DNA from 3 places in the Xanthobacter pseudotagetidis genome. Region 1 is predicted to be linked to each of the others. Evidence: predicted binding sites of a transcription regulator. Region 1 holds the regulator's gene; each other region holds the start of a gene.

Region 1 (5,684 bases):
CGTTCGAGGCGAGCCTCATGGAGGTGGTGACGCAGACCACCGGCGGCATCGTCATCAATCTCGCCGGGGTGGACTACGTTTCCTCGTCCGGCCTGCGGGCGCTGCTGGTGGCCGGCAAGGCCATGCGCACCGGCAAGCGCAAGCTGGCGCTGACCTCGCTGCAGCCGCAGATCCGCGAGGTGTTCGACATCTCCGGCTTCTCGTCCCTGTTCGAGATCACCTGAGCGGGACCGCCGGGACCGGACCTCGCGGGACTCGGCGGGATTTGGCGGGATCAGGCGCCGATCTCAGGGCCGGACCACCGGGACGAACAGCACGTCCTCGATGCGCCGCGCGCCGGTCGCCAGCATGGCGAGGCGGTCGAAGCCCAGCGCGCAGCCGCTCGCCGGCGGCATGAAGGACAACGCGGCGATCAGCTCCTCGTCGATGGGATAGCGCGCGCCATAGAGCCGTTCCTTCTCGTCCATGTCGCGCGCGAACCGTTGGCGCTGCTCGATCGGGTCGGTGAGCTCGCCGAACGCGTTGGCGAGCTCCAGGCCGCAGGCATAGAGCTCGAACCGCTCGGAAAAGCGCGGGTCGGCGGGCTTGGCGCGGGCGAGCGCCGCCTCGCTCACGGGATAGTCGCACAACAGCGTCGCCCGGCCGATGCCGAGCGCCGGCTCGATCCGCTCCACCAGCACCCGCGAGAAGATATCGCTCCAGCCATCGTCAGGCGCCGTGCGGATGCCGGCGCGCGCGGCCGCCGCCGAGAAGGCCGGGGCGTCCGGCTCCGCGCCGGGGGGCGGCAGCACGGCTGCGAGGTCCATTCCCGCATGCCGTTCAAAGGCTTCCGCCACGGTCAGGCGCTCGGGCTCCGCGAACGGGTCGCAGGCGTGGCCGCGATAGGCGAACCTGCGCGCCCCGCCGGCTTCCGCCGCCAGCGCCAGGAGGCGGGCGCAGTCGGTCATCAGCGCGGTATAGGGCTCATCAACCCGATACCATTCGACCATGGTGAACTCGGGATGGTGCGCCATGCCACGTTCGCGGTTTCGAAATACCCGCGCGAACTCGACGATCCGCGTCTCTCCCGCCGCCAGAAGCTTCTTGGCGCTGAATTCCGGCGAGGTGCGCAGATAGAGGCGGGCCTGCGCCCCATCCGGCGCCACGAGGTCGGTGGCGAAGGCGTGCAGATGGGTCTCGTTGCCCGGCGAGCGCTGGAGGATGGGCGTCTCCACCTCCAGGAACCCCCAGTCCGCGAACGCCTGCCGCAGCCGCGCCATCAGGCGCGCGCGGGCGAGCAGGAAGGGCCGGCGGTCCTCATAGGCGCGCCGGTCCCACCAGGGACTCGGCAGCGGGCCGGGGGAGGGAGGCGTGGTCATCGCTCGCGGCAGGTCCCTGGCAGGCGCTCCGGGCGCGAAATGCGCGCGGAGGCTGGCGCTCGGCGCCATTATGGGTTAGGTGCGCGCCAACGCTCAGACGCGGCGCCGCCGCACAGTTCGAGGAAGACGATACGTGGTCAAGGTCATCGCCAGCTCCCTGCGCAAGGGCAATGTGGTCGACATCGACGACAAGCTCTACGTGGTGCTCACCGCCGAGAACATCCATCCCGGCAAGGGCACGCCCGTCACGCAGCTCGACATGCGCCGGATTTCCGACGGCGTGAAGATCTCCGAGCGCTACCGCACCACCGAGCAGGTGGAGCGCGCCTTCGTGGAGGACCGCCCGCACACCTTCCTCTACGAGGATTCCGACGGCTACACCTTCATGAACCCCGAGACCTTCGACCAGGTCACGGTGCCGAAGGACGTGATGGGCGACCAGTCGGTCTATCTCCAGGAAGGCATGGAATGCATGCTCTCCACCCATAACGGCGTGCCGATCGCCATCGAGCTGCCGGCGCGCGTGACGCTCGAGATCGTCGACACCGAGCCGACCGTGAAGGGGCAGACCGCCTCCTCGTCCTACAAGCCGGCCATGCTGTCCAACGGCGTGCGCACCATGGTGCCGCCGCACGTCTCCGCCGGCACACGCGTGGTCATCATGACCGCCGATGCGTCCTACGTGGAGCGCGCCAAGGACTGATCGACGCCGGCGCGGCGCCCGGCGGGGACGGCTGCTGCCCGGCCGGTCGTGTCTTGACGCCACGCGCTTGGCTGGCCTGCCGGGGTCGCAAGGCAGACCCGCTCCGGGAGCGGTCTGCCTTCCCCCGCCGGCCTCGCGTCGGCGGCGCGCCTTGCCGCCCGAGCGGCTTATTTTCAAGCGTTTGCAATAGCTTGATCCAGAGGCCGGTGGTTGGCGTCGCCGCCCGGTGGGGCATGGGCCGCGAGGATGGCAATACGCCGCGCCTGGGTGGGCCACGGAACTTTCCGCCCGACGGGCCGTTGGTCGCGAAAATGCAGGGACCAACCAAGGCGTATGTAAAGATGAAGTTTTCTGGAAAGCGGGTGCTCGTCGTCGAGGACGAGTTCCTGGTGGCCCTGGGCCTCGAGGACAATCTCAGGGCGCTGGGCTGCACCGTGGTCGGACCCGTGGCGAGCCTTTCCGCCGCAATGGTGGCCGCGGCGCACGAAGCGGTGGATGCCGCCATCCTCGACGTCAATCTCGCCGGAGAGGCCGTGTTTCCAGCCGCCGCCATCCTTTTGGACCGCGGCGTCCCGTTCATGTTCTGCTCGGGCTATTCGGGCTCCGGCCGGCTGCCGGAGAAGTTCGCGGACGCGCCGCGGGTGCCGAAGCCCTATACCAGCAAGGCCATCGCGACGACGCTCGCGGAGCTCATGGGGGCGGATGACGACGACGAGGGACAAGGCGGCGCGCGCGGCGGCTTCGAGACCGCCGGCTATCCCTGAAGGATGGGCCCCCACCCGGCTGCCGCCCCATGGTGAAGCCGGGACGACAAGGGGCGCCGCTGGCGCCCCTTTCGCGTTCAGCCGCCGGTTGCCGTGTCGGGCTTCGCGGCGTCGGACTTGACGGCCTCCGGCTTGGGTCCGCCGCGGGCGACGCCGACCATGGCCGGGCGCAGCACCCGCTCGCCGATGGTGTAGCCGGCCTGGACCACCTGGACCACGGTGCCCGACGGCACGCTCGGGTCCGGCACCTCGAACATGGCCTGATGCAGGTTGGGGTCGAAGCGCTCGCCGCGCGGCTCGATCTTGCGGATGCCGTGCTTTTCCAGCGCCTTGTGGAAGCCGCGCTCGGTCAGCTCCAGGCCTTCAAGCAGCGCCTTCAGGGACCCCTCGGCCTCGTCCTTCACCTTGTCGTCCACGGCCGCAAGCGCGCGGGCGAGGTCGTCGGCGACGTTGAGCATGTCGCGCGCGAACGCGGCGACGCCGTAGGCCTTGGCGTCGGCCACCTCCTTGTCGGCGCGGCGGCGGACATTCTCCGCCTCGGCGAACGCGCGCAGGAACTTGTCCTTCAGGTTGGCGATCTCGCCCTCGAGCCGCGCGCGCTCGGCGGCGGCATCGGCGCCGATCTGGGCGTCGGCGGCCGCCAGGGCCTCGGCCTCGGCGTTGGCTTCGGCCTTGGCGGTGGAGCTGGGATCGGCCGCGCCCTCGCCGGTCTCGGGCGCGCGCATCTGCTCGCTCATCCGGTCTTCCTCTTTCTCAAGCGATCTCGCCCGCGAGGGGCGGCATGTTCCCCGCGCATATCGGAAAGACCGGGGGAAAAATCAAGAGTCCGCGACCGGGCGGCGCCGGCATTCCCCGTTCGGACGCCCTCACGCCGCATCCGCCCCCGGCGCGCCGAGCACGCGGCTGACCAGGCGGGCGGTGAAGTCCACCATCGGCACGATGCGCCCGTAATTGAGCCGCGTCGGCCCGATCACGCCCAGCACGCCCAGCACCCGGCCCTGCCCGTCGCGATAGGGGGCGACGATGGTGGAGGAGCCGGAGAGCGAGAACAGCCGGTTCTCCGAGCCGATGAAGATGCGCAGCGCCTGCGCCTCCTCGGCGCGGCCCAGGAGGTCCACCACGTCGCGCTTCTGCTCCAGATCGTCGAACAGGAGGCGGATGCGCTCCAGGTCCTCCAGCGCGCGCAGGTCCTCCAGGAGCTTCGCCTGCCCGCGCACGATGAGGCGCCGCTCGGAGGGCGCGTCGCCGGACCAGGTGGCGAGCCCCGCCTCCACCACGCGGGCGGTAAGGGCGTCGAGGTCGCGCCGCAGCTCCGCCAGCGTGCTCTCCATCTCCGCCCGCGCCTCGGCCAGCGTGCGGCCACGGATGCGGGCGCTGAGGAAGTTCGTCGCCTCGGTGAGCGCGGAGGCGGGGAGGCCGGCCGGCAGCGGCAGCACGCGGTTCTCCACCTGCCCGTCCTCGGAGACCAGGATCACCAGCGCCCGGCCGGGATCCAGCGGCACGAACTCCACGTGCTTGAGGCGCGGATCGGTCTTCAGCGCCGTGACGACGCCGGCCCCGCGCGAGAGGCCGGAGAGCAGGGCGGAGGCCTCCTGGAGCACGCCCTCCACGGTCGCGCCCTTGGCGGCGGCCATCACCTGCGCCTCGATGCTGGTGCGGTCGCGCTCGTTGACGTCGCCGATCTCCAGCATGGCGTCGACGAAGAAGCGCAGGCCGCGCTCGGTGGGCAGGCGCCCGGCGCTGGTGTGGGGGGCGAAGATGAGGCCGGCGGCCTCCAGGTCCGCCATCACGTTGCGCACCGAGGCGGGCGACAGCGTCATGGGGATCAGGCGCGAGATGTTGCGCGAGCCCACCGGCTCCCCGGTGGCCAGGTAGCTCTCGACGATCTGGCGGAAGATCTCGCGCGCGCGCTCGTCGATCTGCGCCAGCGCGCCGGTGGACAGGGACAGAAGCGGGTCCAGAGCCACGGTGTGCCTCGTCTGCGAAACGCGGGTCGGCCAAGCGTCAGGACGGCCGGGACGCTATAATGTGTCCATCCGCCGGGTCCGGTTCAAGCGCCGCGGCGGCGCGCCCCTTGCTGGCGTCATCCGCCCCCCCTACAAAGGCGCCCGGAACAAGAATACCTCAAAGGAAGTGTCATGCGTCCCAGCAAACGCGCCCCCGACCAGATGCGCGCCGTCTCCTTCGAGCGGGGCGTCATGCGCCATGCGGAAGGCTCCTGCCTGGTCAAGTTCGGCGACACCCACGTGCTGGTGGCCGCGACGCTGGAGGAGCGCCTGCCGCCGTGGCTGAAGGGCCAGGGGCGCGGCTGGGTGACGGCGGAATATTCCATGCTGCCGCGCGCCACCCACGACCGCACGCGGCGCGAGAGCACGACCGGCCGGCCTTCCGGCCGCACCCAGGAGATCCAGCGCCTGATCGGCCGCTCCCTGCGCTCCGTCACCGACCTCGTCGGCCTCGGCGAGAAGCAGATCACCATCGACTGCGACGTGCTGCAGGCCGACGGCGGCACCCGCACCGCCGCCATCACCGGCGCCTGGATCGCGCTCTATGACTGCCTCGCCTGGATGCGCGCGCGCTCCATGGTGAAGGAGATCCCGCTCAAGACCCACGTGGCCGCGGTCTCCTGCGGCATCTACAACGGCACGCCGGTGCTGGACCTCGACTATGCCGAGGATTCCGCCGCCGAGACCGACGCCAACTTCGTCATGACGGGTGACGGCGGCATCGTCGAGATCCAGGGCACGGCGGAGAAGACCCCGTTCACCCAGGAGGAGCTGCTTTCGCTGCTCTCGCTCGCGCGCGGCGGGGTCGAGCACCTAGTGGCGCTCCAGAAGGCGGCCGTGGCCTGATGGGCCG
Region 2 (5,684 bases), 1.3 Mb from region 1:
GAGCGCTCCGGGCTCATCTCATGGAGCGCGCCGTCCACGTGCGAGCGGAAGGTGACGCCCTGCTCGCTCATCTTGCGCAGCGACGACAGGCTCATGACCTGGAAGCCGCCGGAATCGGTGAGGATCGGCCCGTCCCAGCCCATGAACGTATGCAGCCCCCCAAGCCGGGCCACCCGCTCGGCGCCGGGGCGCAGCATGAGGTGATAGGTGTTGGCGAGCACGATGTCGGCGCCCGCCTGCCGCACCTGGTCGAAATAGAGCCCCTTCACGGTCGCCACCGTGCCCACCGGCATGAAGGCCGGCGTGCGGATCGCCCCGCGTGGCGTCGAGACGATACCGGTGCGGGCGGCGCCCGAGGTGGCGGAGACGGCGAAAGAGAAGGTGTCGGAGGCAGGCGCGGCGGTCATGCTCCGCCTTCTGGCAGAAGCAGGCACGCATCGCCATAGGAATAGAAGCGGTAGCCCTGCGCGATGGCATGGGCATAGGCACGCTTCTGCGCCTCATGGCCGACCAGCGCCGCCACCAGCATCACCAGCGTCGAGCGCGGCAGATGGAAGTTGGTGAGCATGCCGCCGATGGCCCTGAACCGGTAGCCGGGCGTGATGAAGATGTCGGTCTCGCCCGCGAACGGACGGATGACGCCGTCCTCCCCCGCCGCGCTCTCGATCAGCCGGGTGGAGGTGGAGCCGACGGTGAGGATGCGCCCTCCCTTCGCCTTCACCGCGTTGAGGGCATCGGCGGTCTCGCGCGTCACCTCGCCCCATTCGGCGTGCATGCGGTGGCCGGAGGTGTCGTCCGCCTTCACCGGCAGGAAGGTGCCCGGCCCCACGTGCAGCGTCACCGTGTGCCGCTCCACCCCGGCCGCGGCGATGCGCGCCAAGAGGTCCGGCGTGAAATGCAGGCTGGCGGTGGGCGCCGCCACCGAGCCGGAGACGCGGGCGAACAGGGTCTGGTAGTCCTCCCGGTCGCGGTCGTCCTCGTGGCGGCGGGCGGCGATGTACGGCGGGATCGGCATGTGGCCCACCTGGGCGATGGCCTCGTCCAGCGCCGGGCCGGCAAGGTCGAAGGCGAGCCGCACCGCGCCGTCCTCGTCCTTGCCCTCCACGGTGGCGTCGAGCGTGCCGAGGAGGCAGGCGCTGCCCTCCCCGCCGAAGCGCACACGGTCGCCTTCCTTCAGCCGCTTGCCCGGCTTGGCGAAGGCGCGCCAGCGCGCCGGGCCGAGCCGCTTCACCAGCGTCGCCTCGATGCGCACCTCGCCGCCGGCGCGGGCGCGCACGCCTTCGAGCGCGGCAGGAATGACGCGGGTGTCGTTCACCACCAGCGCGTCGCCGGGTTTCAGAAACGAGGGCAGGTCGCGCACCCCCCGGTCTTCCAGCTCCGGCTCCGCGCCGGGACGCACCACCAGCATGCGCGCCGCATCGCGCGGCTCGGCGGGGCGGAGCGCGATACGCTCCTCGGGAAGCTCGAAATCGAAGGTGTCGACGCGCATGGAACAGGGGTCGCCAGAAGAAAGGGCCGGACAGCCCTTCTAGAATATAGCGATCGCTCCCTGCCAGATGGCCCAGCTCATCAGGCCGGTGACGGCGAGGCCGAGCAGGGTGGCGCCGAAGCCGGCGAGAATCACCAGCCCGTCCCGCTCCACCAGGCCGAGGCCGAACACGCACACGGCAAATCCCGGCGGCAGGTTGCCGAGGAAGGGGATGGGCAGCAGCAGGATGAAGCCCAGAAGCACGACCGTCGCGCCCACCACCCGGCGCGCGGTGGGACCGGCGAACTGCTCGTAGCGCGGGCGCGAGAAGCGCTCGAAGCGCTCGATCCAGGGCTTGGAGTGGGTGACGATGCTCTCCAGCATGGAGCGCGAGAAGGTGCGCTTGGCCACCTTCTCCGGCAGCCACAGCTCCTGGCGTCCGATCATCATCTGCGCGCCGATGAGGCCGAGGATGATGCCGCAGATCACCGGAATACCCGGCGGCATGGGAATGCAGTTGGGGATGCCGAAGATCAGGAACAGGATGCCGAATGCGCGGTTGCGCAGCGCGTTCACGAGATCGCCGATGGCCACCTTGTCCTCGGTGTGGGCAGCGAGCACCGCGGCAAGCAGTTCGGACGTTCTGGGCGTGCGATGGTCCAAGGCGACCTTTCCTCCTGGTCGCCCATCCATAGCATCGAGAAAGCGGCAGTGTCAGGGCATGACCGCGGCGGCCCGACCGTCCAGCCTCGAACTTTCGCACGCGAGCGCCATGCAGGGCGCTGAAACCAAGGCCCTGAAGACATGGCGCCGAAAACGGGCAAAGCGGCATGCGCGTGAACCCCCGCAAACGCGCATGCCCGCCTGCCGCCCCCGCTCAAGCTAGCGCATCTGCGGCCCCAAGGGGAGAGCAAATGACGTATGAGGCAACCTGGCTCCTCAATGGAGCAGGAACATGCCGTTCACCGGTGTCAGCTCCGCCGGCTTGATCAGGCCGCAATGGCTGACGCGAACGGAATGCAAGGCGCCCTCGATCTCCTTGCGCCAGAAGGCGAGGAACCGGTTGAGCTCCGGGAAGTCGGGGCAGAGGTCATATTCCTGCCAGACGAAGCTCTGGAGCAGCTTGGGATGATCTGGCAGCCGATAGAGAATCTCGGCCGTGGCCAGGCCGTAGCCCTCGATCTGACGAACGAAGTCGCGCGACACCGAAGAGACCATGTTCTGAACCTCCTCCGCCTGATCCGGCGCGAGGCCGGAGAACCATTGTCGGCTCACGAGCTTCCGCCCGCCAAGGCTAAAGAATGGTTTATTCAAGCAAAAACAATGGACTAGCAGCGATTGGACATGACTGCTGACAGAACGCTCCCATTGCCGCCGCAATGCCGGCGCATAAGCCACGCGTCCCCGCTCCTTGCCTTAACGCCTTGAGCCGCAATGCTTCGCCGGCCATGGAAGGGCGTCTGGCACTCCCCTGGATCGAGTGCCAATTTTTTCCCGACTCCCCCTTGAAGGTCGCGCGGGCGCCCCTTAGATCGCCAGCGGAGCCGGGAGCGCACGCGCCCGGTGCCCCGAAAAATGGCATTCCAACCGGAGGTTTCCCCGATGGGTTTCCGTCCCCTGCACGACCGCGTGGTGGTCAAGCGTATCGACGCCGAAGAGAAGACCGCCGGCGGCATCATCATTCCCGACACCGCCAAGGAGAAGCCCATGCAGGGCGAGGTGGTGGCTGTCGGCCCCGGCGCCCGCAACGAGAAGGGCGAACTGGTGGCGCTCGACGTGAAGGCCGGCGACCGCGTGCTGTTCGGCAAGTGGTCCGGCACCGAGGTCAAGATCGACGGCCAGGACCTGCTCATCATGAAGGAGAGCGACATCCTTGGCGTGATCGAGGGCACCGCCTCGGCCAAGAAGGCTGCGTGAGCAGCCTTCAAGCGCAAGAGCTAACGGCCGCCTGAGCGGCCTGCGCTTTTTTCCAAGTTCAATCGTCCCAAGCTGAAGGAGCAAGGCACATGGCTGCCAAGGACGTGAAATTCTCCGTGGACGCGCGCGACAAGGTTCTGCGCGGCGTCGACATCCTCGCCAACGCGGTGAAGGTGACGCTCGGCCCCAAGGGCCGCAACGTCGTCATCGAGAAGAGCTTCGGCGCCCCCCGCATCACCAAGGACGGTGTGACGGTGGCGAAGGAGATCGAGCTCGAGGACAAGTTCGAGAACCTCGGCGCCCAGCTGGTGCGCGAGGTCGCCTCCAAGACCAACGACCTCGCCGGCGACGGCACCACCACCGCCACCGTGCTCGCCCAGGCGATCGTCAAGGAAGGCGCCAAGGCGGTGGCCGCCGGCATGAACCCCATGGACCTGAAGCGCGGCGTCGACCTCGCCGTCGAGGCCATCGTCAAGGATCTGGCCGCCAACTCCAAGAAGGTGACCTCCAACGAGGAGATCGCCCAGGTCGGCACCATCTCCGCCAACGGCGACGCCGAGGTCGGCAAGTTCCTCGCCGAGGCCATGAAGAAGGTCGGCAACGAGGGCGTCATCACGGTGGAGGAGGCGAAGTCCTTCGAGACCGAGCTCGACGTGGTCGAGGGCATGCAGTTCGACCGCGGCTACCTCTCGCCCTACTTCGTCACCAACGCCGAGAAGATGCGCGTTGAGTTCGAGGATCCCTACATCCTCATCCACGAGAAGAAGCTCTCTGGCCTCCAGGAGCTGCTCCCGGTGCTCGAGGCGGTGGTCCAGTCGGCGAAGCCGCTCGTGATCATCGCCGAGGACGTGGAGGGCGAGGCCCTCGCCACCCTCGTGGTGAACAAGCTGCGTGGTGGCCTGAAGGTCGCGGCGGTGAAGGCCCCCGGCTTCGGCGACCGTCGCAAGGCCATGCTGCAGGACATCGCCATCCTGACCGGCGGCCAGGCGATCTCCGAGGACCTCGGCATCAAGCTCGAGAACGTGAACCTCTCCATGCTCGGCCGCGCCAAGAAGGTGGTGATCGAGAAGGAGAACACCACGATCGTCGACGGCGCCGGCTCCAAGGAGGAGATCACCGCCCGCATCCAGCAGATCAAGGCGCAGATCGAGGAGACCACCTCGGACTATGACCGCGAGAAGCTGCAGGAGCGCCTCGCCAAGCTTGCCGGCGGCGTGGCCGTCGTGCGCGTCGGCGGCGCCACCGAGGTCGAGGTGAAGGAGAAGAAGGACCGCGTTGACGACGCGCTCCACGCCACCCGCGCCGCGGTCGAGGAAGGCGTGCTGCCTGGCGGCGGCGTCGCCCTGCTGCGCTCCGTGAAGGTGCTCGAGGGCATCAAGGTCGAGAATGCCGACCAGAAGACCGGCATCGAGATCGTCCGCAAGGCGGTCCAGGCCCCGGCGCGCCAGATCGCCAGCAATGCCGGCGACGACGGCTCCGTGGTGGTGGGCAAGATCCTGGAGTCCAACGACTACGCCTTCGGCTACAACGCCCAGACGGGCCAGTATGTCGACATGGTGAAGGCCGGCATCATCGACCCCACCAAGGTGGTGCGCACGGCGCTCCAGGACGCGGCCTCCGTGTCCGGCCTGCTGATCACCACCGAGGCGCTCATCGCCGAGCTGCCGAAGAAGGCCGGCCCCGCGATGCCGGCCATGCCGGGCGGCGGCATGGACTTCTGAGGTAGAGGACGTTCTGACGCCGCCCGGCTCTCTTGAGCAACGCAAGCCGGCAGCAGCCGGCTTGCTCGGGCGGCGGCATGGACTTCTGAGGTAGAGGACGTTCTGACGCCGCCCGGCTCTTTCGGGCAACGCGAGCCGGCGACAGCCAGCTTGCTCGGGCGGAAAAAGGAAAGAGGCGGCCGGTCGCTCCGGCCGCCTTTTCTTTTGCCCCCGCGGCCTCGATCCAAAGCAAGACCTCTCAAGCCCGGGACGACTCCCCTCCCAAGGGATGGGAACGATCCCGTTCCCTCACACCGGCTTCAGCAGCACGTGCTTCTTCTTGCCGAGCGAGAGCTTGACGACGCCCTCGGGGGTCAGGTCGGCCATGGAGAGCGCGGCCTTCTCATCCGTCACCGCCGCATCGTTCACGCGCAGGCCGCCGCCCTTGATCTGGCGCCGCGCCTCGCTGGTGGAGGCGACGAGGCCGGCCTCCACGAACGCGTTCGCCACCGGCAGGCCGGCCTCCAGCTTCGCCGCCGGCACATCGACTGTCGGCAGGTCCACCGCCAGAGCCCCCTCGGCGAAGGTGGTGCGGGCGG
Region 3 (5,684 bases), 520 kb from region 1:
CGGTGAAGCGGTAGAGCACGCTGGCGTCCTCCGTGGCGCGGCCGCCGAAGTCGAATGCGGCCTGCAGCCAGTCCGGATCGCCCGCCTGCCCCTGCACCTCGTGGAAGGTCCGGTCCACCGGCATCCTGGAGATGCGGTTGATCAGCCCGCCCGGGACCATCTGCCCATAGAGCACGGCGGCCGGACCCTTGATGATGTCGATGCGCTCGAGGCCGTACACTTCGGTGCGGAAACGGGACAAGAGGCCTGCGCCCTGGCGCAGGCCGTCGAGGAAGTCGCCGTTCGCCGTCACGGGGAAGCCGCGAATATAGATCGAGTCGAAGGGCGGATCATAGCCATAGGTGCCGCTCACGACGCCCGCGGTATAGCCGACGGCGTCCACCACGGTCCGCGCCCCGCGGTCCTCCATCTCCTCGCGCGTGACCACGGAGATGGCGCGCGGCGTCGCCAGGATCGGCGTGTCGGTCTTGGTGCCGACGGCGCTGGTCTCGGCGATGTAGCCGTCCACCGGCCCCCACGCGCTCTGCTCGTCGTTCTCCACGGTGAGGGTGGGAAGCATGGTGTCCTCCGCCCGGGCGGCAGCGGGCGCGAGGGCGGACAGGGCCGTGGCGGCCAGAAGCGCGGATATCCGGCGGCGGCGCGATGCGCCGCGCTCAAGCGCAGGCTTGGAAGAAGGCATCCCGGCACGGGAAGTGCTGGCGGGAGCGGTTCTGGCCAGAGCGGTCATGGAAATCCCGCAAGCTCGAACAGATGGGTTCGACCCTACAGGTACGGGCGCCTTGCCCGCGTTTCAACCGGATACGATAGACCGCCGCGCCTCCCGGGGCCGGGCGCTCCCGGGCAGCGGCTTTTCTCAAGTGACGCCCGGCGTGCGGCGCCCGCTCAGGCGCAGCGCACGAACACCATGGTGCCGTAGCGCTTGGACACTTCCGGGTCGACCCACTTGAGCACCAGCACCTTGCCGTCGAAGCGCAGCACCTGGCGGTCCTTCTCGCCGCCGGCAGCCTCGTCGGGCGGGCCGATAAACGTGGGGCCGCCCGCCACCTGCTTGGAGACCACCTCGGTGAGCTTGTTGTCGTCGGCGAGATACATCATCACGCCGCCGTTCGGGCCGGCGGTGATGACATAGGGGTTCGAGCACTGGGCCCTGGCCTGCGTCTCGGTGCGGGCGGCGTCGTCCGGGCGGTGATAGGCGGCGAGGCCCCAGCGGCCCACGAGGCTCGCCGCCGGGATGGGGCTGGTATATTGCGGCAGGGCGGGCGGCGGCGGCGCACTGGGCGTGGTCTCGCACGCGGCGAGGGCGAGCGCGAAGGTGACGGCGATGGCAGCGCCCCAGGGGTGGCGACCCGCGCCCCGGCGACCGCTCCGTTCGCGGGACGTCTCGTGTTCCACCGTCTGTGTCAGCATCAGGCCACTCCGCAACCTACGCGCTTCCTGCGCCCTGGAATTTCGCCTCCCCGTCCCGCCGTGCGGGCGTGCCGGACCATAGAGCGTTCCCGGCACGGCGTCGACCTGGGAGGCCGACCTCGGTCCTGACCCTGCGTGAGGTGCCGCAGCGGCACCGCCAGCGGTCAGCGATGGCGAAATCCTAACGGCGCCTTGGTTACCGATTGGTATGCGCCTGCCGACAGCGGTCTCCCGCCTTGACGCCGGGCGGCGGGCTGATTATCTCCGCCGCGAGCTTGGCACTCCCTGATCGTGAGTGCCAGAACCGGCGGGATCACCCGCCTCCAAGCGCCGAGAGGAAAAGTCCCATGGCCTTCCGTCCCCTGCACGACCGGGTCGTCGTCAAGCGCATCGAAGCCGAGCAGAAGACCGCCGGCGGCATCATCATCCCCGACACCGCCAAGGAGAAGCCCCAGGAGGGCGAGGTGGTGGCGGTGGGCGCCGGCGCCCGCGACGAGGCCGGCAAGCTCATTCCCCTCGACGTGAAGGCCGGCGACCGGGTGCTGTTCGGCAAGTGGTCCGGCACCGAGGTGAAGATCGACGGCGAGGATCTCCTGATCATGAAGGAGAGCGACATCCTCGGCGTGATCGCCAAGTAAGGCGCCCGCCCGGTCCACCCCCGACAATCCCATTAAGGAGGCCGAGATGGCTGCCAAAGACGTGAAGTTCTCCTCCGACGCGCGCGACAAGCTGCTGCGCGGCGTCGACATCCTCGCCAACGCGGTGAAGGTCACCCTCGGCCCCAAGGGCCGCAACGTGGTGATCGAGAAGTCGTTCGGCGCCCCGCGCATCACCAAGGACGGCGTCTCCGTCGCCAAGGAGATCGAGCTCGAGGACAAGTTCGAGAATCTCGGCGCGCAGCTCGTGCGCGAGGTGGCCTCGAAGACCAACGACCTCGCCGGCGACGGCACCACCACCGCCACCGTGCTCGCCCAGGCGATCGTCAAGGAAGGCGCCAAGGCGGTGGCCGCCGGCATGAACCCGATGGACCTGAAGCGCGGCATCGACCTCGCCGTCACCGCGGCGCTCAAGGACATCCAGGATCGCGCCAAGAAGGTCTCCTCCTCCGCCGAGGTGGCGCAGGTGGGCACCATCTCCGCCAACGGCGACAAGTCCATCGGCGAGATGATCGCCGGCGCCATGCAGCGCGTGGGCAACGAGGGCGTGATCACCGTCGAGGAAGCCAAGACCGCCGAGACCGAGCTCGAGGTGGTCGAGGGCATGCAGTTCGACCGCGGCTATCTCTCGCCCTACTTCGTCACCAACGCCGAGAAGATGATCGCCGACCTGGAGGACCCCTACATCCTCATCCACGAGAAGAAGCTCGGCGGCCTGCAGCCGATCCTTCCCGTGCTCGAGGCGGTGGTGCAGTCGGGCCGTCCGCTGGTCATCATCGCCGAGGACGTGGAGGGCGAGGCCCTCGCGACCCTGGTGGTGAACAAGCTGCGCGGCGGCCTGAAGGTCGCGGCGGTGAAGGCGCCGGGCTTCGGCGACCGCCGCAAGGCCATGCTGGAGGACATCGCCATCCTCACCGGCGGCCAGGTGATCTCCGAGGACCTCGGCATCAAGCTCGAGAACGTGACGCTGGCCCAGCTCGGCCGCGCCAAGAAGGTGATCCTCGAGAAGGAGAAGACCACCATCGTCGACGGCGTCGGCGAGAAGGCGGACATCGAGGCGCGCGTCGCCCAGATCAAGGCGCAGATCGAGGAGACCACCTCGGACTACGACCGCGAGAAGCTCCAGGAGCGCCTCGCCAAGCTGGCGGGCGGCGTCGCGGTGATCCGCGTCGGCGGCTCGACCGAGGTCGAGGTGAAGGAGAAGAAGGACCGCGTGGACGACGCGCTCAACGCCACCCGCGCGGCGGTGGAAGAGGGCATCGTTCCCGGCGGCGGCGTGGCGCTGCTGCGCGCGCGCAAGGCGGTCGAGGCCCTCAACTCCGAGAACGCCGACATCGCCGCCGGCATCAAGATCGTGCTCAAGGCGCTGGAGGCGCCGCTGCGCCAGATCGCCGAGAACTCGGGCGTGGAAGGCTCCATCGTCGTCGGCAAGCTGCTGGAGGCGAAGGACCCGAACCAGGGCTTCAACGCCCAGACCGAGGAATATGTGGACATGATCTCGGCCGGCATCGTCGATCCGGCCAAGGTGGTCCGCACCGCGCTCCAGGACGCGGCCTCCGTGTCCGGCCTCCTCGTCACCACCGAGGCGCTGATCGCCGAGCTGCCGAAGAAGGACGCCGGCATGCCCGCCATGCCGGGCGGCGGCATGGGTGGCATGGGCGGCATGGACTTCTGAGGAAGTCCAAGCCGACCGGGACCTGGAGTTCCCGTGCCGGCGGCGCCGGCACGGGTGGCGGCATGGACTTCTGAGGACGTCCGTGCCGACCGAGGTTTGAGGCTCCCGAGCCGGCGATGCCGGCACGGGTGGCAAATTGGGGCGCGGCCGCGAGGCCGCGCCCTTTTTCGTTGGCGCGCGGGAGGCGCCGGCGCGGCCACTTTCCCGGTGCGCGCCCGCGTGCCTTGACCTAAGGTTGAAGCCGCAGGGGCGCGTCGGGCGGAGCGGACGGTGTTGGAGAAATGGGCGCAGGTGAAGGGCCGGGACGGCGCGGGGACGCCGCCCGCGCAGCCGGCCTTCGACAGCGCCATGGAGGCCTTCGTCCGCGTCGCGTCCGCCGCCCTGCCGGGGCGGGTCGTCGAGGTCTGGCTCACCGATGCCGCGCGCGCCCGCATCGGCCGCGCCGGGCCGTCCGATCCCCGGGCGGCGGTGATGCTGGCGCGGACCGGCACGTTCGCCGACGTGTTCGAGATCGCCGACATGGGGCACGACCCGGACTTCGCCGCGACCGGCGCGCTGCCGCCGGGCGTGGTGGCGGTGGCGCCGCTCCTGGCCGGGTCCGGGCTGGTGGTGGCCTGGAGCCGTGCCCAGGCCGCGCTCGCGCCCGCCGAGCGGGCGCTGCTGCGGGACGTGGCGGCGCTGCTCTCGGCCCACCTCGCCGCTCTCACCGAGGAGCGCGAGGCGAGCGAGCAGCGCGATCTCTACGCCTTGATCGCCGAGCACAACACCGACACGCTGGTGCGCGGCAACCTGGAGGGCGTGCGACTCTACATCTCCTCCTCGGTGCGCGATCTGCTGGGCTATGCGCCCGAGGAGATGGTGGGCCGCCGCGCGGCCGAGCTGGTGCATCCCGACGACCTGCCCGAGTTCCGCCGGATGATGGAGGATGTGCGGGCCGGCCGGGTGGAGCTGCTGCGCACCGAGCACCGCCAGCGGCGCAAGGACGGCGCATATGTGTGGCTGGAGGCCTATCTCAAGCTGACGCGCGACAAGGAGACCGGCGCGCCGGACGGCTATGTGGCCTCGGTGCGCGACATCTCGCAGCGCAAGGCGGCGGAGGAGGCGCTCGCCTTCGCCGCCTCGCACGATCCGCTCACCGGCCTGCCCAACCGGGTGGTCGGGGAGGCGCGGCTATCGGCGGCGCTGGCGCGCTGGGCGGGCGGGGAGAGCGCGGTGGCGGTGCTGATGCTGGACCTCGACCGCTTCAAGGCGGTGAACGACACGCTGGGCCACGGCGCCGGCGACCAGGTGCTGCACGCGGCGGCGGAGCGCTTCCGCGCCGAGCTGCGCGCCGGCGACCTGGTGGCGCGGGTGGGGGGCGACGAGTTCCTGGTGGTGGTGGAGGCGCAGCCCGCGCCGGGCGCCGGGGCGCCCGCTCCCGAAGGCGCCGCCGACGCGGCGGCCGAGGCCGAGGCGGCGGCGAGCCGGCTCGCCGACCGGCTGATCGCCGCCATGGCCAAGCCGGTGATGGTGGCGGGGCGGCGCGTGAGCGTGGGCCTGTCCGCCGGCATCGCCGCCGCCCGCCCCGGCCGCGACACCCCCGCCGCCTTGCTCAAGGCCGCCGACGCCGCGCTCTACGCCGCGAAGGCGGGGGGACGGAACGGGTGGCGGGTGGGGTGAGGGGGGATTCCAAGACCTGAAGGTCTGATAGACCGAAACGCGAACAGAGATGCCCATCATGCCCGTTTCTTTTTCTGTGCCGTATACCTATGCTTCAACCAATGCGATAAAAGACTGCTCTAAGGAGAAGGGGAGATGGACTTCGCTGCGACATCGAGACCATACGCGCGTCGGGTGGATTCCGTGAGCATTCAAGAGCGTGAAATTTTACGCATAGTAGCGTCATTAGAAAATGGGCAGCTTCCTAAACCTATGGAGGTCGCTATAAATCAGGTATTGATTTGGGC

What was found. Region 1 encodes HrcA, which represses chaperone genes, less so after heat shock. Its sites were predicted from a motif close to GTTAGCACTCNCNNNNNGNGAGTGCTAAC; they were not measured.
Region 2: the regulator HrcA is predicted to act here: its motif matches at 2,928-2,956, upstream of groES (co-chaperone GroES).
Region 3: the regulator HrcA is predicted to act here: its motif matches at 1,682-1,710, upstream of groES (co-chaperone GroES).

The regions. Positions count from the first base shown of each region.
Region 1 is NZ_CM195534.1:1,607,514-1,613,197, forward strand. It holds gene V5F67_RS07340 (STAS domain-containing protein) at 1-224, shown strand, start outside; gene epmA (EF-P lysine aminoacylase EpmA) at 288-1,358, opposite strand; gene efp (elongation factor P) at 1,492-2,061, shown strand; gene V5F67_RS07355 (response regulator) at 2,403-2,825, shown strand; gene grpE (nucleotide exchange factor GrpE) at 2,903-3,562, opposite strand; gene hrcA (heat-inducible transcriptional repressor HrcA) at 3,692-4,792, opposite strand; gene rph (ribonuclease PH) at 4,964-5,677, shown strand; gene rdgB (RdgB/HAM1 family non-canonical purine NTP pyrophosphatase) at 5,677-5,684, shown strand, end outside.
Region 2 is NZ_CM195534.1:2,927,483-2,933,166, reverse strand. It holds gene tgt (tRNA guanosine(34) transglycosylase Tgt) at 1-407, opposite strand, end outside; gene queA (tRNA preQ1(34) S-adenosylmethionine ribosyltransferase-isomerase QueA) at 404-1,489, opposite strand; gene V5F67_RS13410 (exopolysaccharide biosynthesis protein) at 1,529-2,131, opposite strand; gene V5F67_RS13405 (usg protein) at 2,408-2,686, opposite strand; gene groES (co-chaperone GroES) at 3,071-3,385, shown strand; gene groL (chaperonin GroEL) at 3,475-5,106, shown strand; gene tyrS (tyrosine--tRNA ligase) at 5,395-5,684, opposite strand, start outside.
Region 3 is NZ_CM195534.1:2,128,963-2,134,646, forward strand. It holds gene V5F67_RS09730 (TonB-dependent siderophore receptor) at 1-559, opposite strand, end outside; gene V5F67_RS09735 (hypothetical protein) at 883-1,407, opposite strand; gene groES (co-chaperone GroES) at 1,755-2,045, shown strand; gene groL (chaperonin GroEL) at 2,092-3,738, shown strand; gene V5F67_RS09750 (diguanylate cyclase domain-containing protein) at 4,009-5,397, shown strand; gene V5F67_RS09755 (ATP synthase subunit B family protein) at 5,533-5,684, shown strand, end outside.